DNA from 4 places in the Thauera sp. SWB20 genome. Region 3 is predicted to be linked to each of the others. Evidence: predicted binding sites of a transcription regulator. Region 3 holds the regulator's gene; each other region holds the start of a gene.
The links. The regulator sigma-54, encoded in region 3, starts transcription at its own class of promoters, with help from an activator protein. The targets are predictions, from matches to a motif close to TGGCACGCTTNCTGCTNA.

Region 1 (6,944 bases), on a different contig from region 3:
GACGGCAGCCGGCGCGAGGCCGAGCTGCGCATCCTCGACATCAGCGGCGGCGGCGTGGCGATCGCGGTGCCGCCGGTGGGCGTGCACTTCGAGCCCGGAACCGAGTTCCCCGACAGCCTGCTGCGCCTGCCCGACACCGCACCGATTTCCGCGCGCCTGGTGGTGCGCAACCTCTTCCGCATCACCCGGCGCGGCGGCGCCGAGGTGCTGCGTGCCGGCTGCGAGTTCGCCGACCTGCCGCGCGGCGCCGAGGACGCGATCCAGCGCTACATCCTGCGCGCCGAGCGCACCCGCAACGCGCGCGAGCGCGGCCGCTTGTGAACCCGCGGCACCCCACCCGCCTCCCGACGCTGCCCAAGACACGATAGCCCCGCATGGCCGAACTCAGCACCCCAAGCCCCGCCAGCCCGGCACCGCTCGACGGCGGACGCGGCGACGAGCTCGAGAAATTCACCCTGCGCGGCGCGCGCCAGATCCTGCAGCTGCTGCAGGATCTCATCACCCACCGCGGCTTGATCACCGCCCACACCGGCGGCGGCCACTCCTTCATGACCGCGGTGCTGAAGGTGGACGAAGAGCGCGGGCGCGTGGTGCTCGACCCCAGCCCCGACCCCCAGGCCAACCGCCGTGCGCTCGCCGCGCCGCGCCTGACCTGCGTGACCCAGCTCGACGGCATCCGCATCCAGTTCCCGCTCGTCGGCCTCGGCGAAGGCCAGGACAAGGGCCGCCCCGCCCTCTTCGCACCCCTGCCCGCCGAGATGCTGCGCCTGCAGCGGCGCGAGTTCTACCGCCTGCAGGTACCGCTCGCGCACGAGCTGAGCTGCCTGTTGAAAGCGGAGGACCTCGCCCGCAAGCCGGTGGAGGTGAGCGCACGCGTGATCGACATCGGTGCCGGAGGGGTGGCGGTGGTGGTGCCCGCGGGGGCGGCGGAATTCGTCATCGGCGGCACACTGCCGGCCTGCCGCCTCGCGCTGCCGGACGGCGAGCCGATCGAACTCGACCTCGAGGTGAGAAACCTCAACCGCCAGACGCAGCGCAACGGCACCGAACAACTGCGGGTGGGCCTGCGCTTCGCCGCCCTGCCGCGCGCTGCGGACACCCGCATCCAGCGCTACATCTTCAAGACGGAACGCGCGCTCAACGCCAAGGCACGCGGAGGCCTGTAGGCTTGATGCCAAGCCTTTCCGCAGCGCCCCGGTCGCGACTTGCGTCACCTGCATCCCACCCGAGACGCCGGGGGTCTTCGTAGGAGCGACGCAAGTCGCGATTCCGGCGCTCGAAATGCGCGACAACGCCCCGGTCGCGACTTGCGTCGCTCCTACGGGAGAACCGCGGCGAAGCCGGTCAGACCGGCATGTTCATAATGTCCTGATACGCCGTGACCAAGCGGTTGCGGACCTGGACCATCTGCTGGAAGGACATGCTGGCCTTTTGCAGGTTGACCATGACGTCCTGCAGATTGACGTTGGGGTCGCCGGCGGAGAAGTTTTGCGCCATCGCGCGCGCCTCGCCCTGGGCGGCGCTGACGTCTTTCAAGGCGGTGTTGAGCACGTCGGCGAAGTTGACGCCTCCCGCGGGCGCGTCCGCGGCGGGTGCGGCCTTGCCTTGCGCGGCCTGCGACACCGAGCGCAGTTCGCTCAGCATCTGGTCGATTCCACGGGTGTCCATAGCGTAATCCCCCGGCTTCAGGGTGGTCGGTGACGTCAGTGTAGCAGAGCAAATCGCGTGCCAGAGCCGCCGGGGACGCGCGGTCGTTGCGGTTTTCGTAGGAGCGACGCAAGTCGCGACGACGGCGTCGGCACTGATTCCATGCGCCCGATCGCGACTTGCGTCGCTCCCACAGGCGCCTTCGGAAGAGGGTTGACTTGCCGTAGGAGCGACGCAAGTCGCGAGCGGGCGATCGTGCAATCCGGTGGCCGATGGGCGGCCGGAAAGGGCTGCGGGGCCGGGATCGCGACTCGCGTCGCTCCCACAGGGCGCCCGGTCTCACACGTCGTGGCCCTCCTCGCGGTATTGCTGCAGCTTGTAGCGCAGGGTGCGCTCGGAGATGCCGAGCTTTTCCACGGTCTTCTTGCGCGAGCCGCCGAACTCGCGCAGCGTGGCGAGGATGTGCTCGCGCTCGAGGTCTTTCATGTTGGTCGGGCGCTCGGGAGCCGGACCGGCCGTGCCGGCCCCGGCGGCCTGCCCGCTACCCGACTGCACGGCCGCGACACCCCCCTGCATCCCGGGAGAAGCGGCAAGCCCTGCCGCCCCGCCGGCAGAATTTGCCGGCTCCGGCTTCCATTGTGGCAAGCACAGGCGGATCGTCTCGGCGCTCACCTCGTCGCCCTGGGTCAGGATCAGCACGCGGTGCATGATGTTTTCCAGCTCGCGCACGTTGCCCGGCCAGGCGTACTGCGGCAGCAGCGCCTCGGCGGCGGGCGAGAAGCGCACCTGGCGCTGCTGGCGGGCGGCGTGGCGGGCGAGGAAGTGGCGCGCCAGCGGCACGATGTCGCCCGGGCGCTCGCGCAGCGCGGGGATGGCGATCGGGAACACGTTGAGGCGGTAATACAGATCCTCGCGGAAGTGCCCGGCGGCGACCTCGCCGAGCATGTCGCGGTTGCTGGTGGCGAGCACGCGGATGTCGAGGGCCACCGGCTTCTTGCCGCCGACGCGCTCGACCTCGCGCTCCTGCAGCACGCGCAGCAGCTTGGCCTGCAGGCCGAGCGGCATCTCGGAGATCTCGTCGAGCAGGATGGTGCCGCCCTGGGCCTGCTCGAACTTGCCCGGCTGCGCCGCCTGCGCACCGGTGAAGGCGCCCTTCTCGTAGCCGAAGAGCGTGGCCTCGAGCAGGTTCTCGGGGATGGCCGCACAGTTGATCGCGATGAAGGGGCCCTTGGCGCGCGGCGAATGCTGGTGGATGTAACGCGCGAAGACCTCCTTGCCGGTGCCGGACTCGCCCGAGAGCATCACCGTCGCATCCGACTCGGCCACGCGCGCAGCGAGCGCGAGCAGGCCGCGGGTGTGGGGGTCCTCGGCGATGGTGTCCTCGCCCGCGGGCTGCACCGCGGCGTAGCGGCGCACGCTCTCGAGCAGCACCTCGGGCTCGAAGGGCTTCATCAGGAAGTCGCAGGCGCCGCCGCGCATCGCCGCCACCGCCTTGTCGACGTCGCCATAGGCGGTCATCAGCAGCACCGGCGTCTGCGGCCGGCGCGCGCGCACCTCGTGCAGCACCTGCAGGCCGTCCATGGGCTGCATGCGCAGGTCGGTGACGACCAGGTTGAAGTGCTCGCGCTCGATCGCCGCGAGCGCCGCCGCGCCGCCATCGACGCCGACGACGCGGTGGTGCGCCATCTCCAGCGTGAAACAGACCGCGTCGCGCAGCGCGGCGTCGTCCTCGACGACGAGGATGTTGAGGGTCTCGATCATGGGTTCTCTTGTGCGCCAATGGGCGCCGCCGCCAGCGGCACGACGAGGGTGAATTCCGCGCCCTGCCCGGGCGCGGAGCGCAGGGTGATGTCGCCGCCATGGGCGCGCGCGACGCCGCGGGCGATCGCCAGGCCCAGCCCGGTGCCTTCGGCGCGGGTGGTGAAGAAGGGCTCGAAGAGGCGCTCCTGCAGCTCGGGGGCGATGCCGCGGCCGCTGTCGCGCACCGTGAAGCGCACCGCGGGCGCGCCCACGCCGGCGTCGGCGGCGCCGACCAGCACGGCCTCGCAGCGCAGCGTGCCGCCCGCCTCGCAGGCCTGGATGCCATTCTCCAGCAGGTTGGTGAGCGCGCCGCCGAGCGCCTTGCGGTCGCCGACCAGTTCGGCCGCGCCGCAGGCGCAGTCGGCCGCGAACGCCACCTGGCGCGCGCGCGCCACCGGTTCCAGCGTGTGCGCGAGCTCGGCGAGCAGCTCGCACACCGCGAAGCGCTGACGTCCGGCGCTGTCGCCGCGCGCGAACAGCAGCATGTCGCGGATGAGGCGCTCGAGGTAGCGCAGGCGTTCGAGCGCGCGGTCGGCCACCATGGCGCGCTGCGCCGGGTCGAGCTCGGGCTGGCGCAGGTTGCCGGTGTATAGCAGCGCGGCGGCGAGCGGCGTGCGCAACTGGTGGGCGAGCCCGGCGACCATCTCGCCCATCGCCGCAAGGCGCTCGTTGCGCTCGGCGGTCAGGCGCATGCGATGGGTGTCGGTGACGTCGTGAACGAGCAGGATGCGCTCGGCACCGGAGTCGAGCTCGGACTCGGACAGGGCCAAGCGGCGCGGGTCGCCATCGACCGCGGCGGGGTCGCGGCGCAGCACGAATTCGCCCGGGGTGCCGCTATCTTCGAGGCGGGCGGCGAGCTCCGCCCACGCCACCCCGGCAAGCCCGCCTCCGAACAAGCTCTCGGCAGCGCGGTTGGCCTGCACCACGGTGCCGGCACGATCGACCACCAGCACCCCGGCGGGCAGTGCCCCCATCAGCACCGACAGGCGTTCGCTGAGCTGGCCGACCTGGGCCTGCAGCGCGGCGTAGGCGGTGGAGAGCTCCTCGGAGGCGCGGCTGAAGAGCGCGAAGGCCTCGGCGAGCTGGGCGGCGTCGAGCACCGGCGCCGCGGCGGGCATGCTCCCTGCTTGATCGGAGGCGACGACTGCGGCCCGCATGGGAAGGTCCGAATCCGTTTTCACGGGATGCACTCTAAATACACAGGCCGCCATGGTAGCCGGCAAACAGGCGGCAAAAAATGCCGCTTTTCACGCCACGAGGCTTGCACGCGCGGACGCACAATGCCGCCATCCGCCAAAGCGTATGCAACAGGACCGCCATCATGGCCGCAGCAGAAAACACCGCCGACCTGCCTCCGGGCGCCGCCCCCGCCGATGCGCAGGCGACGACGCGGATGCAGCAGGCGCTGCAGAACCTCGCCGCGCTCAGCACGCGCCAGAAGATCGCCGGCGCGGTCGCCATCGCGCTGGCGATCGCGCTCGTGGCCGGTTCCCTGCTGTGGAACCGCGCCCCGGAGTACGCGGTGCTGTTCTCCAACCTCGACGAGCGCGACGGCGGACAGATCATCGCCGAGCTGCAGCAGCGCAACATCCCCTACAGGATGTCGCCCACCGGCCACGCCATCCTGGTGCCGCAGGCGCAGGTGCATGAGACGCGGCTGCGTCTGGCGGCCGACGGCCTGCCCAAGGGCAGCCTCGCCGGCTTCGAGCTGATGGACGGCCAGAAGCTCGGCATCTCGCAGTTCAACGAGCAGGTGAACTACCAGCGCGCGCTCGAAGGCGAGCTGACCCGCACCGTGCAGGCGATCGACGCGGTGGCCAGCGCCCGGGTGCACCTGGCGATGCCCAAGCAGACCGCCTTCCTGCGCGACGACCAGCGCCCCACCGCCTCGGTGATGGTGAACCTGCGCGGCGGCCGCATCCTCTCGCCCGACCAGGTCGCCGGCATCGTGCACCTGGTGTCGTCGAGCGTGCCACGCATGCACGCCGAGGGCGTGAAGATCGTGGACCAGAACGGCAAGCTGCTCACCGAGCAGGCCGACCCGCTGCTGCGCGCCGGGCTCGACGCCACCCAGCTCGAATACGTCCGCCTGCTCGAGCAGGGCTTCATCGAGCGCATCGACAAGATCCTCGCGCCCCTGGTGGGCAAGGGCAACTACGGCGCCCAGGTGGCGGCCGACGTGGACTTCAACCAGGTCGAGCAGACCGCCGAGACCTACAAGCCCAACCCCACACCCGACCAGGCGATCCGCAGCCAGCAGACCAGCGAGGCCTTCAACCCGCAGCCGGGCGCGCAGGGCGTGCCCGGCGCGCTCACCAACCAGCCCCCGGTGCCGGCCACCGCGCCGATCACCAACCCGCAGGTGGCCGGCGGCGGCGGCGCGCAGGGCCTGGCGAGCGGCAACCGCAGCGCGGTGCTCAACTACGAGCTCGACCGCAACATCCAGCACGTCAAGCAGGCGGTCGGGCAGATCAAGCGCCTGTCGGTCGCGGTGGTGGTGAATAATCGCACCCTCCCCGGGCCCGACGGCACGCCCACCAACGTGCCGCTGCCCGACGAGGAGATCGCGCGCATCACCAACCTGGTGCGCGAGGCGGTGGGCTACAACGCCGACCGCGGCGACACCATCAACGTCGCCAGCGGCGCCTTCGCCGATGACGGCAGCGGAGCCGCACCGCCGCCGTGGAAGGATCCGGAGATCGTCGCGCTCGGCAAGGAAGGCCTGAACTGGCTGCTGGTTCTGATCGCGATCCTGTTCGCCTACTTTGGCGTGATCCGCCCGCTGCTGCGCACCGTGGTGCCGCCCAAGCCGAAGGAAGAGAAGAAGGGCGCCGCCGCGGGCGAGGAAGGCGCGGAAGGCGAAGAGGGCGAGGAAGGCGTGCGCGTCACCCTGTCCGGCGAGACCGGCGAGGGTGAAGAGACGGAGACCTTCGAGCAGCGCCTCGAGCGTGCCCGCGCCGCGGCGCGCAACGATCCCAAGATGGTCGCCAACCTGATCAAGGACTGGATGGGCATGAACGAGGAGGCGCGCAAGTGACGACACCCGAGGAAGGCCTGGAGAAGGCGGCGCTGCTGCTGATGACCCTCGGCCCCGACGCCGCCGCCGGGGTGCTGCGCCAGCTCGGCCCGCGCGAGGTGCAGAAGCTGACCATGAAGATGGCCTCGATGACGCCGCAGTCGCGCGAGACCGTGGAGCCGGTGCTGATCGAGGTGAACGAGCACTTCGGCAAGGGCTCGATGATCCAGTCCGACGACGACCAGCTGCGCGAGATGCTCACCAAGGCGCTCGGCGACGACCGCGCCAACCAGCTGCTGTCGCGCATGATGAGCGGCTCGGAGACCGCCGGCATCGAGAGCCTGAAGTGGATGGACGCGGCCACCGCCGCCGACCTGATCAAGGGCGAGCACCCGCAGATCATCGCCACCATCCTGGTGCACCTCGAGTACGACCAGGCCGGCGAGATCCTCAAGCATTTCGACGACCGCCTGCGCAACGA
Region 2 (6,944 bases), on a different contig from region 3:
CACATCTGGTTGATCTTCTCCAGCCCGACGCCATGCTCGCCGGTGATGGTGCCGCCGAGCGCCACCGACAGCTCGAGGATCTCGGCGCCGAACTCTTCGGCGCGCTCGAGCTCGTCGGGCTGGTTGGCGTCGAAGAGGATCAGCGGATGCAGGTTGCCGTCGCCGGCATGGAACACGTTCATGCAGCGCAGGCCGTACTTGCCTTCCATGGCCTGGATGGCGGTGAGCATCTCGCCGAGGCGCTTGCGTGGAATCGTGCCGTCCATGCAGTAGTAGTCGGGCGAGATCCTCCCCGCCGCCGGGAAGGCGGCCTTGCGCCCGGCCCAGAACCTGAGCCGCTCGGCCTCGTCGCGCGACACGCGGATCTCGGTGGCGCCGCTGTCTTCCAGCACCGCGCGCACCCGGGCGATCTCCTCGGCCACCTCCTCCGGCGTGCCGTCGGCCTCGCACAGCAGGATCGCCTTGGCGTCGAGCGGATAGCCGGCGCGCACGAACTCCTCGACCGCCGCGGTCGCGGGCTGGTCCATCATCTCCAGGCCGGCGGGGATGATGCCGGCGGCGATGATCCTCGCCACCGCCTCGCCGGCGCGCACCACGTCGTCGAAGGCGGCGAGCACGCACTGCGCGAGTTGCGGCTTGGGCACGAGCTTGACGGTGACTTCGGTGACCACGATCAGCATGCCCTCCGAGCCGGTGACCAGCGCAAGCAGGTCGTAGCCCGGCGAATCGAGCGCACCCGAGCCGATCTCGACGACCTCGCCCGCAATGGTGACGCCGCGCACGCGCAGCAGGTTGTGCACCGTGAGGCCGTACTTGAGGCAATGCACGCCGCCGGCGTTCTCGGCCACGTTGCCGCCGATCGAGCAGGCGATCTGCGAGGACGGATCGGGCGCGTAATACAGCCCGTAGGGCGCGGCCGCCTCGGAGATCGCCAGGTTGCGCACGCCCGGCTGCACGACCGCGGTGCGTGCGAGCGGATCGAGCCTGACGATGCGGTTGAAGCGCGCCAGCGACAGCAGCACGCCGCGGGTGTGCGGCAGAGCGCCGCCCGACAGCCCGGTGCCCGCGCCACGCGCCACCACCGGCACGCCCATCTCATGGCAGATGCGCAGCACCGCCACCACCTGCGCCTCGGTGGTGGGCAGGGCCACGACCAGCGGCAGCTCGCGGTAGGCGGCGAGGCCGTCGCACTCGTAGGGGCGCAGGTCCTCGCTGTCGTACATCAGCGTCCCGGACGGCAGCACCTTGCTCAAGGCTGCGACCACGCGCGCCTTGTCCACCGCGGAAAAATCGCCCTCGGTCTCACCGAACGGCAGCGCTTCGTTCTCCAGCATCATCCTCGTCTCCTCGCCTGGCCATGCCGATCGAGCATCGACCGCCGCGCCGGCACATCGAAATCCGCGCGGGCGTATCGGGACCGCGGCAATCGCGACTTGCGTCGCTCCTACGAAAACAGAACCGCCGCGAAGCGCGATCCTCCGCCCCCGGAATCCCCGCGGGCGTGTCGCGATCTTTGGCGCATCCGAATCCTCGACTCCCCGCGGGACCGGGCAGCTATCCGGAGTATAGAGGCTCCCGCACAGCGCCCGCTTGACGCCTCTTGCTCGCCGGCTTGAAGAAAATTCAACCCTGAAACGGCCCGGCGATGCTTCAGGGCAGCGCGGCCTGCAGCCAGTCCGCGAACGCGGCGCACTCCCAGCGCTCGAGCGCGCCGGGGCGCCAGCACAGGTAGTGCGCGTAGGGCGAGCGCAGCGGGCGCGAGGACAACGCCAGCAGGCGCCCGCTGTCGAACCACGCCGCCCCCAGGCGCTGGCGCACCAGGGCGACCCCGAAGCCGCTCGCCGCGGCATCGTAGGCCAGGCCGAGGTCGTTGAACTGTGCGCCGCGCGCCGGCTCGGGCAGAGCCAGGCCGCAGTGCGCGAACCAGTTCGACCAGGGCTCGAGCGGGCTGCGCACGAGCGCGGTGCCGGCGCACTCGGCGAGGCTCGCGAAACCGTCGAAGGGGCCGTGCTCGTCGAGGAAGGCCGGGCTGCAGGCGGGGACCGCCTCGTCGCTCAGCAGCAGGCGGTGCTCGAGGTCGGTGTAGCCCCCGGCGCCATAGCGGATCTCGAGCTCCGCCTCTTCCGCGACGACGTCGCGCAGCGGGATCGACACCTGCAGGGTGAGCTCGATGTCCGGCCAGTCGCGGCGGAAGAGCTCGAGCTTGGGCATGACGAACTGTCGGCAGAACGAGGGTGTCACCGCCACGCGCAAGCGCGCCGATGCACCCGGCGCGCGCTCGCCCGGCAATTCGCGCAGCGCCGCGAGCGCGACACCGACCTGCTGCAGGTAGGCCGCCCCCTCGGCGGTCGGGGTGAAGTCGCTGCGCGAGAAGAGCCGCACGCCCAGATGGGACTCGAGCTGGCGCAGGCGATGGCTGACCGCGCTGACGGTCACGCAGAGCTCCTCGGCCGCACGGCTCGCGCTGCGCAGGCGCGCGACCGCCTCGAAGGTGAGCAGGCACTGGATGGGCGGGATGCGGCGGAGCGCCATGGTCGCGGCTCGGGGCCCGTTCGGAAGGATGTCCCCGATTATGCCCCCGCAGCCCCGCTGCCTGCACTGCGACGCCCCCACCCACCTTCCCTCCCGCGCCGAGTTTCGGGTGCGCGCATCCTGCTGTGGCGCGAGAGCGTCATTCTCCCGGTCGCAGGACGAAGCGCCGGATCGGCCCGGCCACTTCATTCGTGCCGCAATTATTCTTCAGGCATTTATCGAATTAATTTTTCATAGTACATCGGCAACTCCGAGTTACTTTCCATGGCCATCGGAAAAGGCGCCGCAAAGGAATTGCCTTTCGCATATCCCTTCGCTTGGAACCCGTTCGGATCTCCACAAGTAGGCTGGATCCGGGTGTCGATTTTTTTACACAGGCTGCTGAAGAAGAAAAATCTAAAAATTAAAATATCTAAAAAACAGATACTTGCATTATTGGCACACGATTTGCTACGAGATCTCCATACACCTGTAGGAGGGAGTGCCATGAAAGCCAAAAACCTGGTCGTCGCAATGCTCGCCGCGCTCGGCGCATCGTCTGCGTCGGCAGCCTTGGTCAATCTGAACGGGCTCGGTTACGTCACGTACGGCGATGGCAACAGCTATTCGCTGGCGGTGGCCAATTATTTCGCCTGCGGCTTTGAATACGGCCCCGGCTGTCCTTACAACGTCAAGGGCTCCCCGGGTGCGAGTGAGACCGACCCGCGCATCTACATCGTCCAGGGGGCCGGCGGCCACATCGACAACGAGAACGCGAACATCGACGACGCCTTCGACGCGGCGAACAACGAGCTGTTCTTCACGATGACCTCCGCCAACGAGCCGGGCAGCGACGGCAACAAGAACGCCACCTTCACCGGCGACAAGACCAACACCTGGGATGCGACGCTCGGCGCACTCGACCAGAGCTTCGACTTCTCGAAGAACCTGATGACGTTCTTCTTCGTGAACAACGAGCCCAACAGCAACGACGGCCTGACGCAGAACCTCGCCGTCTGGGCCCGCGTGACCCTGACCAACCTCGCCGGCACGACGGTCTACAAGACCTTCGACGTGACCAACGACCCGCGCACGAGCGAACAGCGCGACGGCGACGGCATCGGCGACCTGCCCGCCCCGGGTTACGGCCCCCCGCCGGTCGGAGGCGGTGTCCCGTATGGTGACGTCACGCTCTATACCAGCGAGGGCAACGCCCCCGAGATCACCGACTTCGCCATGTCGGGCGGCCAGGTGTGCGTCGACGAGAACACCAGCGCGCTGGTCGATTGCACCACCGCCAGCGCCGGCAGCTTCGATGCGATCAACCACAACCTCGGCGAGAACCAGGCCCCCTACGCGATCACCATTCCCGAGCTCGACGATTTCATCGGTGGCCTGATGGCAGCGGGCTCGAACCTCGATGACTACGTGATGCGGGTCGACCTGCGCTACGGCTGCGTCAGCCCGCCATTCACCATCAACACGCAGGGAAACGACTCCTGCGCCGGTTACGGCACCGCGGTGTCGCAGGACAACAACTTCGAACAGGTCTTCATCAGCACCCGCCTGGCGACGCAACGCGTGCCGGAACCCGGCACCCTGGCGCTGCTCGGCTCGGGTCTGCTGGGTTTCGCGGCCGCCCGCCGCTCCCGCAAGTCCTGAGGCATCGCGGCCACCGCGGCAGCGAAAACCCTCACCGAGCCTCGTCCGGATCCGGCCCTGCCGGCTCCACTTCGGGCAGCCGCGCGTCCCGCGCCGCTGCCCGAATTCTTTTCGGGCGCCTGGGCCGCCCCCCGTTTCACGGCTAAGATGGAATCCCCCGGACGACAGGGGGCCACACCCCCCCGCCCTCGGGAATCCTCCGGCCGATGCCCTCCCCACATCCGCACCTGCCCTTCCTCGCCTGGCCTGCGCAATGGCGCGAGCATGGGCTGCGCGGCGACCTCGTCGCCGGCATCACGGTCGCGCTGGTGCTGATTCCGCAGGCGCTCGCCTACGCCAAGCTCGCCGGGCTGCCGCCGCACATCGGCCTCTACGCCGCGCTGCTGCCGGCGGTGGTCGCTGCGCTGTTCGGTTCCTGCGGCCAGCTCTCCACCGGGCCGGTGGCGCTCACCAGCCTGCTCGTGGGCGCGAGCATCCTGCCGCTGGGCGCGACCGCCGGGGGCGACCTCGTCGGGCTCGCCCTGCTGCTGGCGCTGCTGTCGGGTTTGATCCAGCTCGCGCTCGGTGTGCTGCGCCTGGGCTGGCTGCTCAATCTGCTGTCGGTGCCGGTGCTGATGGGCTTCGTCAACGCCGCCGCGCTGATCATCTGCCTGACCCAGATCCCTCCGCTACTCGGCTTGGCCATGCCGCACTCCGATCACCTGCTGGTCGATTTCGTGCGTGCGCTCGGCGGGCTCGACGCACTGCAGCCCGCCGCGGCGGCCTTCGGCGTCGGCAGCCTGGCCGTGCTGGTGGGGCTCAAGCGCCTGTGGCCGCGCTTGCCCGGCGTGCCGCTGGTGGTGGCGGCGACGATCGCGCTATCGGCCTGGACCGGCTTCGCTGCCCAAGGCGGTGCGGTGGTGGGCGCAGTGCCGGCCGGCCTGCCCGGCTTCAGCCTGCCGCCGCTGCGCCCGGAGCTGATCGCCGCGCTGCTGCCGGCCGCCTTCGTGGTGGCCATGGTGAGCTTCATGGAGGCGGCCTCGAGCGCCAAGCTGATCTGCGGCCGCACCCGCCAGCCTTGGAACCAGGACCAGGAGCTCGTCGGCCAGGGCCTGGGCAAGCTCGCCGCCGCCTTCACCGGCGGCCTGCCGGTGAGCGCCTCGTTCTCGCGCTCGGCGCTAAATTACGCCAACGAGGCGCGCACCGGCCTGTCCTCGCTGGTCACCGCCGCCTTCGTGCTGGCCGCCCTGCTGTGGTTCACCCCGCTGCTGTGGCACCTGCCCAAGCCGGTGCTGGCGGCGATCATCCTGCAGGCGGTCGCCGGACTGATCGACACCGGAGTGATGCGGCGCGCCTGGCGTGCGAGCCGCGACGACGGCGCCGCCGCGGCGGTCACCTTCCTCGCCACCCTCGCCTTCGCGCCCAACATCCAGAACGGGGTGTTCACCGGCCTGATCCTGTCGCTCGCGCTGCTGGTGTATCGCGGCATGCGTCCGCGCGTGGCGCTGCTCGGCCTGCACGAGGACGGCACCTACCGCGACCGCGAGCGCTTCGGCCTGCACCACCCGCATCCCCGGCTGGTGATCCTGCGTTTTGACGGTCCGCTCAGTTTCGTCACCGCCGCCACCTTCGAGGACGCCATGCTCGGCGCCGCGCGCGCGCAGGAGAGCGTGCGCGTCGTGCTGGTCTCGGCCGCCGGCATCAACGCGATCGACGCCACCGGCCTGCACACCCTCGCCAGCCTGGTCGAGCGCTTCCACGGCCAGGGTCAGACGATCGCCTTCTGCGGACTCAAGAAGCAGGTGATCGACGCCATGGAGCGCGACGGCGTGTGGGCGCGCATCGGCATGCATTCGAACTATCGCACGGAGCAACAGGCCCTGGACGCCCTGCAGCCGGCCCTGGCCGCGGCAGGGCCCGCGGCGAGCGCCCCTGCCCCGTGAGTGCCGGATTTTCTTACATGTGCCCGGATACGCTGGGAACGCAGGTCCGGACATTGTTTTCATTGACTTTCCTGCCGCGTGTTCGTATAGTGCGCGATTCTTCGCAGACCCATCAACTGGAGCAACACCATGTACGCGGTGATAAAAACCGGTGGCAAGCAGTATCGCGTCGCTGCCGGCGAAAAGATCAAGGTAGAACAGATACCGGCCGACGTGGGTTCCGAGATCACCATCGACCAGGTCTTCATGGTCGGTGAAGGCGATGCCGTCAAGATCGGCACGCCCGTTGTGGCCGGAGCTTCCGTCAAGGCGACCGTGGTCTCCCACGGCCGTCACGACAAGATCAAGATTTTCAAGATGCGCCGCCGCAAGCACTACCAGAAGCACCAGGGGCATCGTCAGAACTACACCGAGCTTCGTATCGAAGCGATCTCGGCCTAAGGCGCAGGGGGTAATCCGACATGGCACACAAAAAAGCTGGCGGTAGTTCGCGTAACGGCCGCGACTCGGAATCGAAACGCCTCGGCGTCAAGCGCTACGGTGGCCAGTTCGTGCTCGCCGGCAACATCATCGTTCGCCAGCGCGGCACCGAATACCACCCTGGCGACAACGTCGGCATCGGCAAGGACCACACCCTGTTCGCGCTCAAGAACGGCGTCGTGCAGTTCGCGGTCAAGGGCCCGTCGCGTCGTCGTACCGTGATCATCGTGCCGGAAGCGGCCTGATCGCGCGCTCCGGTTCGCATCGCAGCATCGAAAGCCCTATCCCGGTGGTAGGGCTTTTTCATTTTCGGGGTGCGCCTGCCGGCCTGCCCCGCCAAGAGGTTGATCAGGCATGAAGTTCTTTGAC
Region 3 (6,944 bases):
ACATCGAGGATCTGCTGATCTCGCAGCCCGACACCGGCGAACAGGCGCTCGAGATCGCCGACATGCTGGTGCGCTCGGGCGGCGTGGACATCGTGGTCATCGACTCGGTCGCCGCGCTCACCCCCAAGGCCGAGATCGAGGGCGAGATGGGCGACCAGCTCCCCGGCCTGCAGGCCCGCCTGATGTCGCAGGCACTGCGCAAGCTCACCGCCAACATCAAGCGCACCAATACCCTGGTGATCTTCATCAACCAGATCCGCATGAAGATCGGCGTGATGTTCGGCAGCCCGGAGACCACCACCGGCGGCAACGCGCTCAAGTTCTACGCCTCGGTGCGCATGGACATCCGCCGCACCGGCACGATCAAGAAGGGTGACGAGGTGGTCGGCTCCGAGACCCGCGTCAAGGTGGTCAAGAACAAGGTCTCGCCACCGTTCAAGGAAGCCCACTTCGACATCCTTTACGGCGAGGGCATCTCGCGCGAAGGCGAGATCATCGACCTCGGCGTCGAGCACAAGATCGTCGACAAGTCGGGCGCCTGGTACGCCTACAAGGGCGACAAGATCGGCCAGGGCAAGGACAACTCGCGCGAGTTCCTGCGCGCCAACCCGGTGCTGGCCCGCGAGATCGAGAACAAGGTGCGGGTCGCGGTCGGCCTGCCCGAGCTGCCGCCCGCCGCCGCGTCCGCCCCGGCGCCGGCCGAGGCCTGACCCCGTCGGCACCGACATGGGCGAGCCGAGCCTGCGCGAACGTGCGCTCCGCCATCTCGCCCGGCGCGACCACTCGCGCGCCGAACTTGCGCGCAAGCTCGCACCCCATGGCGAGCCGGCCGAGATCGAAGCGGTGCTCGAGCGCATGCGCGAGCTCGGCCTGCAGTCCGACGAGCGCTACGCCGAGGCCTTCGTGCGCGGCAAGGCGGCGCGCTTCGGCACCGCACGATTGCGCAACGAGCTCGTGCGGCGAGGCATCGACCGTGACCGGATCGACGAGGCGCTCGCCGACGAGTGCGTAGAATCCGAGATCGAGCGGGCGCGCGCGGTGCTGCACGGCCGCTTCGCCACCCCACCCGCCGACGCACGCGAATGGGCGCGCCAGGCGCGCTTCCTGCAAACCCGGGGCTTCGCCCCCGAGCTGATCCGCAAGCTGCTGAAAGAGCCCTACGATGAGTCTGCTTAAGGTCGCCGGCCTGCAAAAGCGCTACAAGGCGCGCACCGTGGTGCATGACGTCGGCTTCGAGGTCGGCTCGGGCGAGGTCGTCGGCCTGCTCGGTCCCAACGGCGCCGGCAAGACCACCTGCTTCTACATGATTGTGGGTCTAGTGCGCGCCGACGGCGGCCAGATCGCCCTCGACGGCACCGACCTCACCCACCTGCCGATCCACGCCCGCGCGCGCTTGGGCCTGTCCTACCTGCCGCAGGAGATGAGCGTGTTCCGCAAGCTCAGCGTGGCCGAGAATATCCGCGCCGTGCTCGAACTCCAGGGGCTTGAACGCCGCCAGATCGAGGAGCGGCTCGAGGAACTGCTGATGGAACTGGGCATCCATCACCTGCGCGACAACACCGCGATCTCGCTCTCGGGCGGGGAGCGCCGGCGCTGCGAGATCGCCCGCGCGCTCGCCACCGACCCGCGCCTGATCCTGCTCGACGAGCCCTTCGCCGGGGTCGATCCGATCGCGGTCATCGACATCCAGAAGATCATCCGCTTCCTCAAGGAGCGCGGCATCGGCGTGCTGATCACCGACCACAACGTGCGCGAGACCTTGGGCATCTGCGACCGCGCCTACATCATCAGCGAAGGTCGCGTGCTGGCGAGCGGAGAACCTACCGAGATCATCGAGAACGAGCGCGTGCGCCAGGTCTACCTCGGCGAGCACTTCCGCCTGTGAGCCCGCCCTCCTGCCGACCGCGATGAAACCCAGCCTCCAGCTCAAGCTCTCCCAGCACCTCACGCTGACGCCCCAGCTGCAGCAGTCGATCAAGCTGCTGCAGCTGTCTACGATCGAGCTGAACCAGGAGATCGAGCGCGTGCTGCTCGAGAATCCCATGCTCGAGCGCGAGGATGGCGACGGCGGCGTCGACTACGCCCCCGCGCCGCCGCCGGGCAACGCGCCCGAGCGCGAAGCCGCGCCGGAACCCGCCGCCGAACCGGCGGGCGAGTCGATCACGCACGAGGGCGGCGAAGGCAGCAGCGAGGACGAGGGCATCGACTGGTCCAACGTGGGTCAGGGCGCGTCCAGCCGCAGCGAGGACGACGAGGACGGCGACTACCAGGACATCCAGGCCGCCGGCGTGTCGCTGCGCGAACACCTCGACCAGCAGGTCGCCCTCTCGCCCCTGTCCGACCGCGACCGCGCGCTGGTGCGCTTCCTGATCGAGGCACTCGACGACGACGGCTACCTGCACCAGCCGCTGGAAGATCTCCTCGAGCTGTTGCCGCAGGACGCCGAGGTCGATCTCGACGAGCTCGCCATCGCCCTGCGCCACGTGCAGAGCCTCGAGCCGGCCGGGATCGGCGCGCGCAGCCCGCAGGAATGTCTGGCCCTGCAGCTCCAGGCCTTGCCCGAGTGCCCGATACGCCCTCTCGCTCTCGAGATCGTGACCAGCCACCTCGAACTGCTCGCGGAGCGCAACTTCGCCCGTATCCGCAAGCTCACCGGCTGTGACGACGAGGGTCTGCGCGAAGCGCAGGCCCTGATCTGCAGCCTCGACCCCCACCCCGGCTCGCGCTACTCCACCGCCGAGACGCGCTACGTGCTGCCCGACGTCGTCGTGCGCAAGCTGCGCGGCCAATGGACCGTGAGCCTGAACCAGGAAGCGATGCCCCGCCTGCGCATCAACCGCCTGTACGCCAGTCTGCTCCAGCAGAACCGCGCACAGGGCGGCGGCCTCGGCGGGCAGCTGCAGGAGGCGCGCTGGCTGATCAAGAACGTCCAGCAGCGCTTCGACACCATCCTGCGCGTGTCCCAGGCCATCGTTGACCAGCAACGGCAGTTCTTCGATCATGGGGACGTGGCGATGCGGCCACTCACCCTAAGGGAGATCGCAGACCAGCTCGAGCTGCACGAATCCACCGTCTCGCGCGTCACCACGCAGAAGTACATGGCGACGCCGCGCGGAGTCTTCGAGCTCAAGTATTTTTTCGGCAGTCATGTCGCGACCGACACCGGCGGTGCGGCTTCCTCCACGGCGATTCGTGCGCTGATTCGCCAGCTGGTGGACGCGGAGGACAGCAAGAAGCCGCTGTCCGACGCCAAGATCGCCGAAATTCTCGGCCAACAGGGAATCGTCGTGGCGAGGCGCACGATCGCCAAGTACCGCGAGTCCCTCAACATCCCGCCGGTCAGCCTGCGCAAATCCCTCTGACAACAACAGGAGTCATCCATGAATCTGAACATCACCGGGCGCCACGTCGAAGTCACCCCCGCCATCCGCGAATACGTGACCTCCAAGCTCGATCGCGTCATCCGCCATTTCGACAACGTCACCAGCGTCACCGTCATCCTGTCGGTCGAAAAGCTCAAGCAGAAAGCCGAGGTGACGCTGCACGTGCGCGGCAAGGACCTCTTCGTCGAAGCGGACGACGCCGACCTCTACGCGGCGATCGACGCGATGACCGACAAGCTCGACCGTCAGGTTCAGAAGTACAAGCAGAAGCAGTCCGACCATAACCACGAGTCGCTCAAGCACCAGGTCCCCGAGGCCTGAGGACCGGCTTGAAGCTCCCCGTCCGGGGTGTGGTTATAATGCGCGCGTTTTCACGAAGCGCGGCCGCACACGCCCCGGACCGGATTCCCGCCCCCCTGGCGGCAGCTGACGGAAGAGTGCGCGAGCCCACCTGCGAATGAGCCTGATATCCCAACTCCTGCCGCTTTCCAACGTGGTGATCGATCTCGACGCGAGCAGCAAGAAGCGCGTCTTCGAACAGGCCGGCCTGCTGTTCGAGAACAACCAGGGCATCGCCCGCAGCACCGTGTTCGACAGCCTGTTCACCCGCGAACGCCTCGGCTCGACCGGACTGGGCCAGGGCATCGCCATCCCGCACGGCCGCATCAAGGGGCTCAAGGACGCCGCCGGCGCTTTTCTGCGCCTGGCCACCCCGGTGCAGTTCGATGCTCCCGACGGCCGTCCGGTGGACATGCTGTTCGTGCTGCTCGTGCCCGAACAGGCCAACGAAACCCATCTGCAGCTGCTGTCCGAGCTCGCGCAGATGTTCAGCGACCGCGAGTTCCGCGAGACCCTGCACGGCGCGACGGATGCCGCACAGATCCACCGCCTGTTCGTGAATTGGGGTGCCGATGCGGCAAACCAGCCTGACCCGGCTGTATGAGGCGCACCGCGAAAGCCTGAGCCTCGTCCACGTCAGCGGACCGATCGGTGCCCGTCTGTCGGTCGCCGAAGAGCGCATCTGGCCGGCCGACCTCGTCGGCCACCTCAACCTGATCCACCCCACCCGGCTACAGGTGCTCGGCGCCGCAGAGCTCGCGTGGGCGCAACGCCAGGCGAACGAGAAGGTCGCCCACCACCTCAACGAGATCCTCTCGGCGCACCCCCCCGCGATCATCGTCGCCGACGGCTGCGAGATCCCCAACATCCTCCACGGCATCTGCGAGGCGCACGACGTCGCGCTGTTCACCGCGCGCCACCCCTCGGCGAGCGTGATCGACCAGCTCCGCCTCTACCTGTCGCGCGAGCTCGCCGAGAAGGTCTCGCTGCACGGCGTGTTCATGGACGTGCTCGGGCTCGGCGTGATGATCACCGGCGATTCCGGCGCGGGCAAATCCGAGCTCGGCCTCGAGCTGATCTCGCGCGGCCACGGCCTCGTCGCCGACGACGTGGTCGAGCTGTCGCGCATCGCGCCCACGGTGCTCGAGGGCCGCTGCCCCGAGATGCTGCAGGATTTCATCGAAGTGCGCGGCCTCGGCCTGATCAACATCCGCACCATCTTCGGCGAGACCGCGTGCCGGCGGAAGATGCGCCTGCGCCTGATCTGCCACCTCGACCGCCGCCAACCCGGTCCCGACGACCCCTGCCGGCTGCCGCTGCAGCAGGAGACGCAGGACATCCTCGGCGTGAAGGTCGCCCGCGTCGTGCTGCCGGTGGCCGCGGGACGCAACCTCGCGGTGCTGCTCGAGGCCGCAGTGCGCTCGACCATCCTCAAGCTGCGCGGCATCGACTCCACCCAGGAATTCATCGACCGCCAGGCGCGCGCGCTGCACGCCGAAGAGGCCTACCGCGCCGACTGAGCCACCCGCACTTGCGGCACGGCGCCGCCGGCTGTTACGCTCGATCGCTTTGCAGCAGCCTACTGGCCGGCCATGAGCTCCACTCCCGATTACCTGGAACGCATCCTCAACGCGCAGGTGTACGACGTCGCCGTCGAGACACCGCTCGACCTCGCCACCAACCTGTCGGCGCGCACGCACAACCGCATCTACTTCAAGCGCGAGGACATGCAGCCGGTGTTCAGCTTCAAGATCCGCGGCGCCTACAACAAGATGGCGAACCTGTCGCCGCAGGCCTTGAAGCGCGGCGTGATCTGCGCCTCGGCGGGCAACCACGCCCAGGGCGTGGCGCTGTCGGCGGCCAGACTGGGCGTGCGCGCGGTGATCGTGATGCCGAGCACCACGCCGCAGATCAAGATCGACGCGGTCAAGGCGCGCGGCGGCGAGGTCGTGCTCGCAGGCGAATCCTATTCCGACGCCTACACGCACGCGCTCGAGCTCGAGAAGAGCGAGAAACTCACCTTCGTCCACCCCTTCGACGACCCCGACGTGATCGCAGGCCAGGGCACGGTGGGCCTGGAGATCCTGCGCGCGCACCCGAAGCCGATCCACGCGGTGTTCTGCTGTGTCGGCGGCGGCGGGCTGATCGCCGGCGTGGCGGCCTACATCAAGCGCCTGCGCCCGGAGACGAAGATCATCGGCGTCGAGGCGGTGGACGCCGACGCGATGACGCGCTCGCTCGCCGCGGGCAAGCGCATCGCGCTCGAGCAGGTCGGCATCTTCGCCGACGGCGCCGCCGTCAAGGAGGTCGGTGCCGAGACCTTCCGCCTGTGCCAGCAGTATGTGGACGAGATGATCGTGGTCGACAACGACGCCATCTGCGCCGCGATCAAGGACGTCTTCGAGGACACCCGCTCCATCCTCGAGCCCGCCGGCGCGCTCGCCGTCGCCGGCGCCAAGGAGTACGCCCGCCGCAACAAGCTGCGCGACAAGAGCCTGGTGGCGGTGGCCTCGGGGGCCAACATGAACTTCGACCGCCTGCGCTTCGTCGCCGAGCGCGCCGAGCTCGGCGAGCAGCGCGAGGCCGTGCTCGCGGTGACCATCCCCGAGAAGCCGGGCTCCTTCCGCAAGTTCATCAGCGTGCTCGGCAACCGCAACATCACCGAGTTCAACTACCGCTACGCCGACGCCGAGCGCGCCCACATCTTCGTCGGCGTCACCGTGCACAACCGCAGCGAGGTCGGACGCCTGGTGGAGATGCTCGAGCGCCACGAGCTGCCTGCGCTCGACCTCACCGACGACGAGATGGCCAAGTCGCACGTGCGCTACATGGTGGGCGGACGCGCGCCACAGGTGGAAAACGAGGTGGTCTACCGCTTCGTCTTCCCCGAGCGCCCGGGCGCGCTGATGAATTTCCTCTCCAACCTGCGCTCGGACTGGAACATCTCGCTGTTCCACTACCGCAACCACGGCTCCGACTTCGGCCGCGTGCTGGTCGGCATGCAGGTGCCGCCGGCCGACAAGGACGCCTTCGACGCCTTCCTGCAGCGGCTCGGCTACGACTACGTGGCCGAGACCGACAACCCCGCCTACCGCATGTTCCTGTCCGGGAGCTGAGCCCCGCAGGCAGGCCGTGCAGGGTTGCAGCCGCCGCTCAGGCGCGCGGCTTCGCCACCCCCGCCTCGGTCACCAGCCAGTCCATCGGGCGATCGAACTCCTGCGG
Region 4 (6,944 bases), on a different contig from region 3:
GTGGCGCTCCTTCACCTTCTGCAGCAGGTCCAGCCCGGACTCGCCGGGCATGCGGATGTCGGATAGCAGCGCGGCCGGCGGCTGCGGTGCGCGCTCGAGCTCGGCGAGCGCGTCGCCGGCGGAGCTGAAGCTGGCGTGGTCGATGCCCTCGCGGCCGAGCGCCTTTTCCAGCACCCAGCGGATCGAGCGGTCGTCGTCGATGATCCAGACGGTGTTCATATCGTATGCACTATTCTGGTGCGCGCTCAGGCACGCTCGGTAATCGGCAGCAGGATCGTGAAGCAGGTGCGCCCGGGACGGCTATCCACCTCGATCATGCCCTGGTGTTGCTCGATGAAGCTCTGTGCGAGCGACAGGCCCAGACCACTGCCGCCCTCCCGCCCCGAAACCAGCGGATAGAAGATGCGATCGCGGATCTCCTCGGGGATGCCGGGGCCGTCGTCGATTACTTGCAATTTGAGTGCCAGTTTGTGACGGCGCTTGGCGAGCGTGACCTGGCGCGCGATGCGGGTGCGCAGCAGGATCTCGCCGTGGCCGCCCAGCGCCTGTGCGGCGTTGCGCACGATGTTGAGCACGGCCTGGATGAGCTGCTCGCGATCGGCGGTGAGCTCGGGCAGGCTGAGGTCGTAGTCGGGGACGATGCCGATCGAAGGAAACTCGGCGAGGATCAGGCGGCGCACGCGTTCGAGCACGTCGTGGAGGTTGATCGAGGCCGGGCGCATCATGCAATGCGAACTCAGCAGGCGGTTCATCAGGTCCTGCAGGCGGTCGGCCTCGGCGATGATGACGTCGGTGAATTCGCGCAGCTGCGGGTCGTCGAGTTCGTGCTGCAGCAGCTGGGCCGAGCCGCGGATGCCGCCGAGCGGGTTCTTGATCTCGTGCGCGAGGTTGCGGATGAGCTCGCGGTTGGCCTGCTGCTGGTGCAGCAGCTGCTCCTCGCGCGCGACGCGCAGCTGCGCGTCGATCGGGCGGAATTCGAGCAGCAGGCGCACGCTTGCGGTGTCGACCGGCGTCACCGTGCAGTCGAGCCGCAGCGGCTCGGCGTCGCCGCGCTGCACGCTGATGTCCTGGCCGGTGTAGCTCCAGTTGGTGCGCAGCGCGTTGTCGAGCGCCGCGGCCAGGCCGGGCGGGCTGCCGAGCAGGCGTTCGAGCGGTTGGCCGAGCAGCTTGCGCCGGCTGATCGCGAACAGGTTCTCCGCGCCCGCGTTGAGGTAGCGGATCACCAGCCCGGCGTCGACGAGCACGACCGCCGAAGACAGCAGGTCGAGTCCGGCGAACGGGCTGCTGGGGCTGCTGGCGGCGTGGGTGGGGTGCGATGGCATGGGCGCGTCCTGTTGTTCGGTCGAGGACATGCAAGAAGCGCGCCAGGTCCGGGTCATCGCAGGCCGGAGATCTCCCGGCGCAGTGCATCGACATTGCGCTTGTGCAATTCGACGCGGTCCTTGAAGGGTCGCACGCGGTCGAGCACCTTCTGGTAGTTGCGCTCGTCGCCGAGACGGATGGATTCCTGCTCGGCGAGCGCCTTCTCGGCCTCGGCCAGCTTCTGCTCCTCGGTGCGCAGTTCTTCCTGCAGCACCTGGCGGCGGGCGTCGTCACGGCCGCGCTGCTCGTTGGGGCTCACGCGCGGGAAGTCGCCGCCCGTGGGCGTCTCGCGTGCCGCCGGAGCGGCGGGACGGCGCACGGGGGCGGGCACCGAGGACACCGGCTGGTCGGACTGCAGGCGCACGCAACCGCGCGCGAGTGCGCGATCGTTGGTGTAGGTCACCCTGCCGTCGGCATCGGTGCACTTGTAGATTTCGGCATGGGCCGGCGCGGCAAGGCCGGCGAGCAGGAGCAGCGGGAGGATTCGATACGGTCGCATGCGCAGGTCCGGAGGGGCGCGGGGACGGCAGTAACGGGCTGCAATGCCGTCATCCTTGCGGGTCAGGCCCGATTAGACCCCAGAAAAAAGGGACGGGCAACGCCCGTCCCTTCCGTCCTGCGCAGGATTTCCCGGCTTACAGGCTGTAGTACATGTCGAATTCCACCGGGTGGGTGGTGATGCGCATGCGATCGACCTCTTCCATCTTGAGCGCGATGTAGGCGTCGATGAAGTCGTTCGAGAACACGCCGCCGCGGGTCAGGAACTCGCGATCCTTGTCCAGGTACTCCAGCGCCTGCTCGAGGCTGGTGCACACGGTCGGGATCAGCGCGTCCTCTTCCGGCGGCAGGTCGTACAGGTTCTTGTCGGCCGGGTCGCCCGGGTGGATCTTGTTCTGGATGCCGTCCAGGCCCGCCATCATCAGCGCGGCGAAGCACATGTACGGGTTGGCCAGGGGATCCGGGAAGCGCGACTCGATGCGGCGGCCCTTCGGGTTGGCGACGTAGGGGATGCGGATCGAGGCCGAGCGGTTGCGCGCCGAGTAGGCGAGCTTGGTCGGGGCCTCGTAGTGCGGCACCAGGCGCTTGTACGAGTTGGTGCCCGGGTTGGTGATCGCGTTGAGCGCGCGGGCGTGCTTGATGATGCCGCCGATGTAGTACAGCGCGGTCTCGGACAGGCCGGCGTAGCCGTTGCCCGCGAACAGGTTCTTGCCGTCCTTCCAGATCGACTGGTGCACGTGCATGCCGGAGCCGTTGTCGCCGACGATGGGCTTGGGCATGAAGGTGGCGGTCTTGCCGTACTGGTGGGCGACGTTGTGCACGATGTACTTGAGCACCTGGGTCCAGTCGGCGCGCTGGGTCAGCGTGCTGAACTTGGTGCCGATCTCGCACTGGCCGGCGTTGGCCACTTCGTGGTGGTGCACCTCGACCGGCACGCCGCAGGCCTCGAGCGCGAGCACCATGGCGGCGCGCACGTCGTTGAGGCTGTCGACCGGCGGAACCGGGAAGTAGCCGCCCTTGACGCGCGGACGGTGGCCGGTGTTGCCGCCTTCGAACTTGTCGGCGGTCGACCAGGCGGCCTCTTCCGAGATGATCTTGCTATACACGCCCGACATGTCGACCGACCACTCGACCGAGTCGAAGATGAAGAACTCGGGCTCGGGGCCGAAGAAGGCGGTGTCGCCGATGCCGGTGCTCTTCAGGTAGGCCTCGGCGCGCTTGGCGATCGAGCGCGGGTCGCGGTCGTAGCCCTTGCCGTCGGAGGGCTCGATGACGTCGCAGGTGATGACCAGCGTGGTCTCGTCGAAGAAGGGGTCGATGTATGCGGTCGACGGCTCCGGCATGAGGATCATGTCCGAGGCCTGGATGCCCTTCCAGCCGGCCAGCGAGGAGCCGTCGAAGGGGTGGCCGTGCTCGAAGTGCTCTTCCTCGAAGGCCGACACCGGCAGGCCGACGTGATGCTCCTTGCCGCGAATATCCGTGAAGCGCAGGTCCACGAAGCGCACTTCGTTTTCCTGGATCATCTTCATGACGTCTTGGGCGTTCATTTTGACTCCTGGTGAGATGAGGCGTTGTTGCGTTGAGCGGGTGGTGCAGCGGCCTGGGGTCGATGCGCCGGATTCGTGTGAGCAGGGCTAAGCACTTAGCGTGCCAGCCCTATGTCAGCGCGCAGGGCATTGTGCCACAAGGCTGCGAGCCCGAAATCGGTGCCTCGGCCCGGTGCGGATGCACTTCAATGGTGCGGATGTGCTCCCTGAATGCACTACTATGGTGCGAGCTCCACGAAGACGCGGATGTTGCGGTAGTGCGGATGTTCCGCGAGCCAAGTCTGGCGGTGCGATCGCAGTGCATCGAGCGCGTCCGCATCGGGGAGGGAGGGCAGGATGATTTCCACTTCCACGCGCTGGCCGAGGTAGTGGATCTGCACCCGCCGAGGGTCGGCGAAGCCGGGGCCGAGGAGCTTGCGCATGTGCGCGAGGATTTCGTCGCGCTCGGGCAGGGGGCCGGGCGGCACCGCCTGCAGCTCGCCATCGTCCTCGGGGTCGATATGCACCAGCACGTCGCGCACCTCGGGGTGGGCGGCGCGCACGCGCAGGTACACCGCGTCGGACACGCGGTGCCCCTCGGAGACGGTCAGCCGTGGATCGACCTGGACGTGGGCGTCGCACAGCACGCGGTCGGCCATCCGCCGGGTACGCATTTCGTGCAGGCCGATCACGCCCGGCGTCTCGCGGATCGTCGTGCGCAGGCGCTCGAGCTCCTCCTCCGGCAGGCCGGTGTCGATCAGTTCGCGCACCGACTTCAACGCCAGGCGGATGCCCATGTGCAGGATCAGGAAGCCGACCACCGCCGCGGCGAGCGGCTCCAGGAAGGGGTAGCCGGCCAGGCTGCCGCCGATGCCGGCGGCCACGACCAGCGAGGACGCCGCGTCCGAGCGTGCATGCCAGGCGTTGGCCTCGAGCATCGGCGCGTTGAGGCGGCGTGCGGCGGCGAGCGAGAAGCGGAACAGGCCTTCCTTCGCGGCGAGGGTCAGCAGTGCCATTCCCAGGGCCGCCGGATGCAGTACCGGCAAGGCCCCGATGTTCTGCAGGCGGATCCCCGAACTCCACAGGAAGCCGACGCCCACCGCCGCCAGGACGGAGCCGAGCACCAGCGTGGTGACGGTCTCGATGCGGCCGTGTCCGTATGGATGGTTGGTGTCGGCCGGATCGGCGCTGTGGCGGCCGGCGAGCAGCACCAGCAGGTCGGTGATCAGGTCGGAGAGGGTGTGGGCGGCGTCGGCCACCAGGCTGAACGCGCCGGCGAACAGGCCGATGACGACCTGGCCCATGGTGAGCACCGTGTTGGTCACGATGGCCACCAGGGTGGCACGCTGGATGCCACGGCTGCGGGCGAGGTCGTCCGCGCCCGCAGAGGGACGCGCAACCGGGGAGGAGGCTTGGCGGGAGTGCATGAGGGGGGCGCGGCGGACGCGCTATACTTCGACCGCCCTCATTTTAGACGGATGTTCGCATGGGAACCCTGTCGGAACTGTTGACGCTCGCCCACGAGCGCGCCGAAAGCCTCGGGCTGCCCTACCAGGGCGCGCTCACCCCCGCCGAAACCTGGCAGGTGATGCAGCTCGCCCCCGGTGCCAAGCTGGTCGATGTGCGCACGCGCGCCGAGCTCGACTGGGTGGGGCGCGTGCCCGGCGCGATCGAGATCGAGTGGAAGAGCTATCCCTCGATGCAGGAGAACCCCAACTTCCTCGCCCAGTTGAAGCACCAGGTCGACCCCGAGGCGCTGGTGCTGTTCCTGTGCCGTTCCGCCGTGCGCTCGGACTCCGCCGCGCGGCTCGCCGGCGCCAACGGCTACGCCAACTGCTACAACGTGCTCGAAGGCTTCGAAGGCGACAAGGACGCCAACAACCAGCGCAACCGCATTGGCGGCTGGCGCCTCGCCGGCCTGCCCTGGTACCAGGGCTGAGCGGCAACAAATCCTTACCCGGCCCCGCCCGCCGCGGTCGAACCCGCGGCGGCATGCGGGGTCCGACGCCCGCAACCCCGGGATTGCCCCCTCCCAACGGATCCGGATACCGAAACAATGCAAGTCTCCACCATCAGCTTCGACCGCTTCAACGTGCTCGCCGACAACGAGGCGCAGGAGCGCATCCGCGCCGCCCGCGCACGCCTCGGCGAGCGGGCGGTGCTGCTCTGCCACCACTACCAGCGCGCCGACGTGTACCAGCACGCCGACCTCACCGGCGACTCGCTCAAGCTCGCGCGCCTGGCCTCGCAGACCGATGCCGAGTACATCGTGTTCTGCGGCGTGCACTTCATGGCCGAGGTCGCCGACATCCTGTCCAAGCCCAGCCAGATCGCCATCCTGCCCGACCTCGCCGCCGGCTGCTCGATGGCCGACATGGCGAGCCTGGCCAAGGTCGAGCGCTGCTGGCGCGAGCTCGCCGAGGTGCTCGGAAAGCCCGACGAGCTCATCACCCCGGTCACCTACATCAACTCGGCGGCCGACCTCAAGGCCTTCTGCGGCGAGCACGGCGGCATCGTGTGCACCTCGACCAACGCGCCGACCATCCTCGACTGGGCCTTCTCCAAGCGCGAGAAGGTGCTGTTCTTCCCCGACCAGCACCTCGGGCGCTGGACCGGCTTCAAGAAGGGCATCCCGCTCGACGAGATGGTGGTGTGGGACCCCGACCTCGAGTACGGCGGCCTCACCCCCGAGCAGATCCGCAAGGCGAAGATCCTGCTGTGGAAGGGGCACTGTTCGGTGCACCAGATGTTCCAGCCGGTGCACATCGACCGCTGGCGCGAGAAGCACCCGCACGGCTTCGTCATCTCCCACCCCGAGAGCATGCTCGAGGTGTGTCAGAAGTCCGATTACGTCGGCTCCACCGAGTTCATCCTCAACACCATCACCCAGGCGCCGCCCGGCACGCACTGGCTGGTGGGCACCGAGCTCAACCTGGTGAGCCGCCTCGCCGAGGAGATGAAGCCGCAGGGCAAGGTGGTGCAGTTCATGGCGCCCACGGTGTGCATGTGCTCGACCATGCAGCGCATCGACCCGCAACACCTGGCGTGGACGCTGGAGAACCTCGCCGAGGGCAAGGTGGTGAATCAGATCAAGGTGCCCGCGCACGAGGCCGAGCTCGCGCGCATCGCGCTCGACCGCATGCTCGCGGTGTCCTGAACACGCGATCCGCGCTCGCAAGAACCGGGGGCGTCTCCCGCGAGGGGGCGCCCCCGTTGCGTCCACCGGGCGCCGTAGCCGCCTCAGCCGCGCGGCCAGAGGACCATCTGCGTGCAGCGGAAGAGCGCGATCACCCGCCCGCTGGCCTCGTCGGTGACGGTCGCGTCCCACACCTGGGTGGTGCGTCCGAGGTGCTGGGCGGTCGCGCTGCATGCGATCGCGCCCTCGCGCACCGTCCCCAGGTGGTTGCTCTTGAGCTCGATGGTGGTGAAGGAGTCCGCGCCCGCGGGCAGGTGGGCGATGGTCGCGTAGCCGCAGGTGGTGTCGGCCAGCGCGACGACGCTTGCGGCGTGGAGGAACTCGTTCGGTGCCGCGTGCAGCTTCTTTACCGGCATCCGGCT

Region 1: a site for sigma-54 is predicted at 1,714-1,731, ahead of fliE (flagellar hook-basal body complex protein FliE). Genes of this name have one in related genera too.
Region 2: a site for sigma-54 is predicted at 2,969-2,986, ahead of PO78_RS15960 (PEP-CTERM sorting domain-containing protein). Genes of this name have one in related genera too.
Region 4: a site for sigma-54 is predicted at 3,496-3,513, ahead of glnA (type I glutamate--ammonia ligase). Genes of this name have one in related genera too.

Annotation. Positions count from the first base shown of each region.
Region 1 is NZ_JTDM01000021.1:613,875-620,818, forward strand. It holds gene PO78_RS20085 (flagellar brake protein) at 1-321, shown strand, start outside; gene PO78_RS20090 (flagellar brake protein) at 375-1,166, shown strand; gene fliE (flagellar hook-basal body complex protein FliE) at 1,345-1,668, opposite strand; gene PO78_RS20100 (sigma-54-dependent transcriptional regulator) at 1,987-3,408, opposite strand; gene PO78_RS20105 (sensor histidine kinase) at 3,405-4,565, opposite strand; gene fliF (flagellar basal-body MS-ring/collar protein FliF) at 4,769-6,484, shown strand; gene fliG (flagellar motor switch protein FliG) at 6,481-6,944, shown strand, end outside.
Region 2 is NZ_JTDM01000020.1:450,096-457,039, reverse strand. It holds gene PO78_RS15970 (FAD-linked oxidase C-terminal domain-containing protein) at 1-1,337, opposite strand, end outside; gene PO78_RS15965 (LysR substrate-binding domain-containing protein) at 1,651-2,532, opposite strand; gene PO78_RS15960 (PEP-CTERM sorting domain-containing protein) at 3,019-4,173, shown strand; gene PO78_RS15955 (SulP family inorganic anion transporter) at 4,380-6,095, shown strand; gene rplU (50S ribosomal protein L21) at 6,225-6,536, shown strand; gene rpmA (50S ribosomal protein L27) at 6,557-6,820, shown strand; gene cgtA (Obg family GTPase CgtA) at 6,930-6,944, shown strand, end outside.
Region 3 is NZ_JTDM01000019.1:101,279-108,222, reverse strand. It holds gene recA (recombinase RecA) at 1-710, shown strand, start outside; gene recX (recombination regulator RecX) at 727-1,176, shown strand; gene lptB (LPS export ABC transporter ATP-binding protein) at 1,163-1,885, shown strand; gene PO78_RS12320 (RNA polymerase factor sigma-54) at 1,908-3,362, shown strand; gene hpf (ribosome hibernation-promoting factor, HPF/YfiA family) at 3,381-3,704, shown strand; gene ptsN (PTS IIA-like nitrogen regulatory protein PtsN) at 3,841-4,326, shown strand; gene hprK (HPr(Ser) kinase/phosphatase) at 4,295-5,242, shown strand; gene ilvA (threonine ammonia-lyase, biosynthetic) at 5,315-6,838, shown strand; gene PO78_RS12295 (5-formyltetrahydrofolate cyclo-ligase) at 6,876-6,944, opposite strand, start outside.
Region 4 is NZ_JTDM01000016.1:14,997-21,940, forward strand. It holds gene ntrC (nitrogen regulation protein NR(I)) at 1-219, opposite strand, end outside; gene glnL (nitrogen regulation protein NR(II)) at 246-1,322, opposite strand; gene PO78_RS07565 (DUF4124 domain-containing protein) at 1,376-1,861, opposite strand; gene glnA (type I glutamate--ammonia ligase) at 1,998-3,407, opposite strand; gene PO78_RS07575 (cation diffusion facilitator family transporter) at 3,626-4,813, opposite strand; gene PO78_RS07580 (rhodanese-like domain-containing protein) at 4,873-5,325, shown strand; gene nadA (quinolinate synthase NadA) at 5,443-6,543, shown strand; gene PO78_RS07590 (PaaI family thioesterase) at 6,627-6,944, opposite strand, start outside.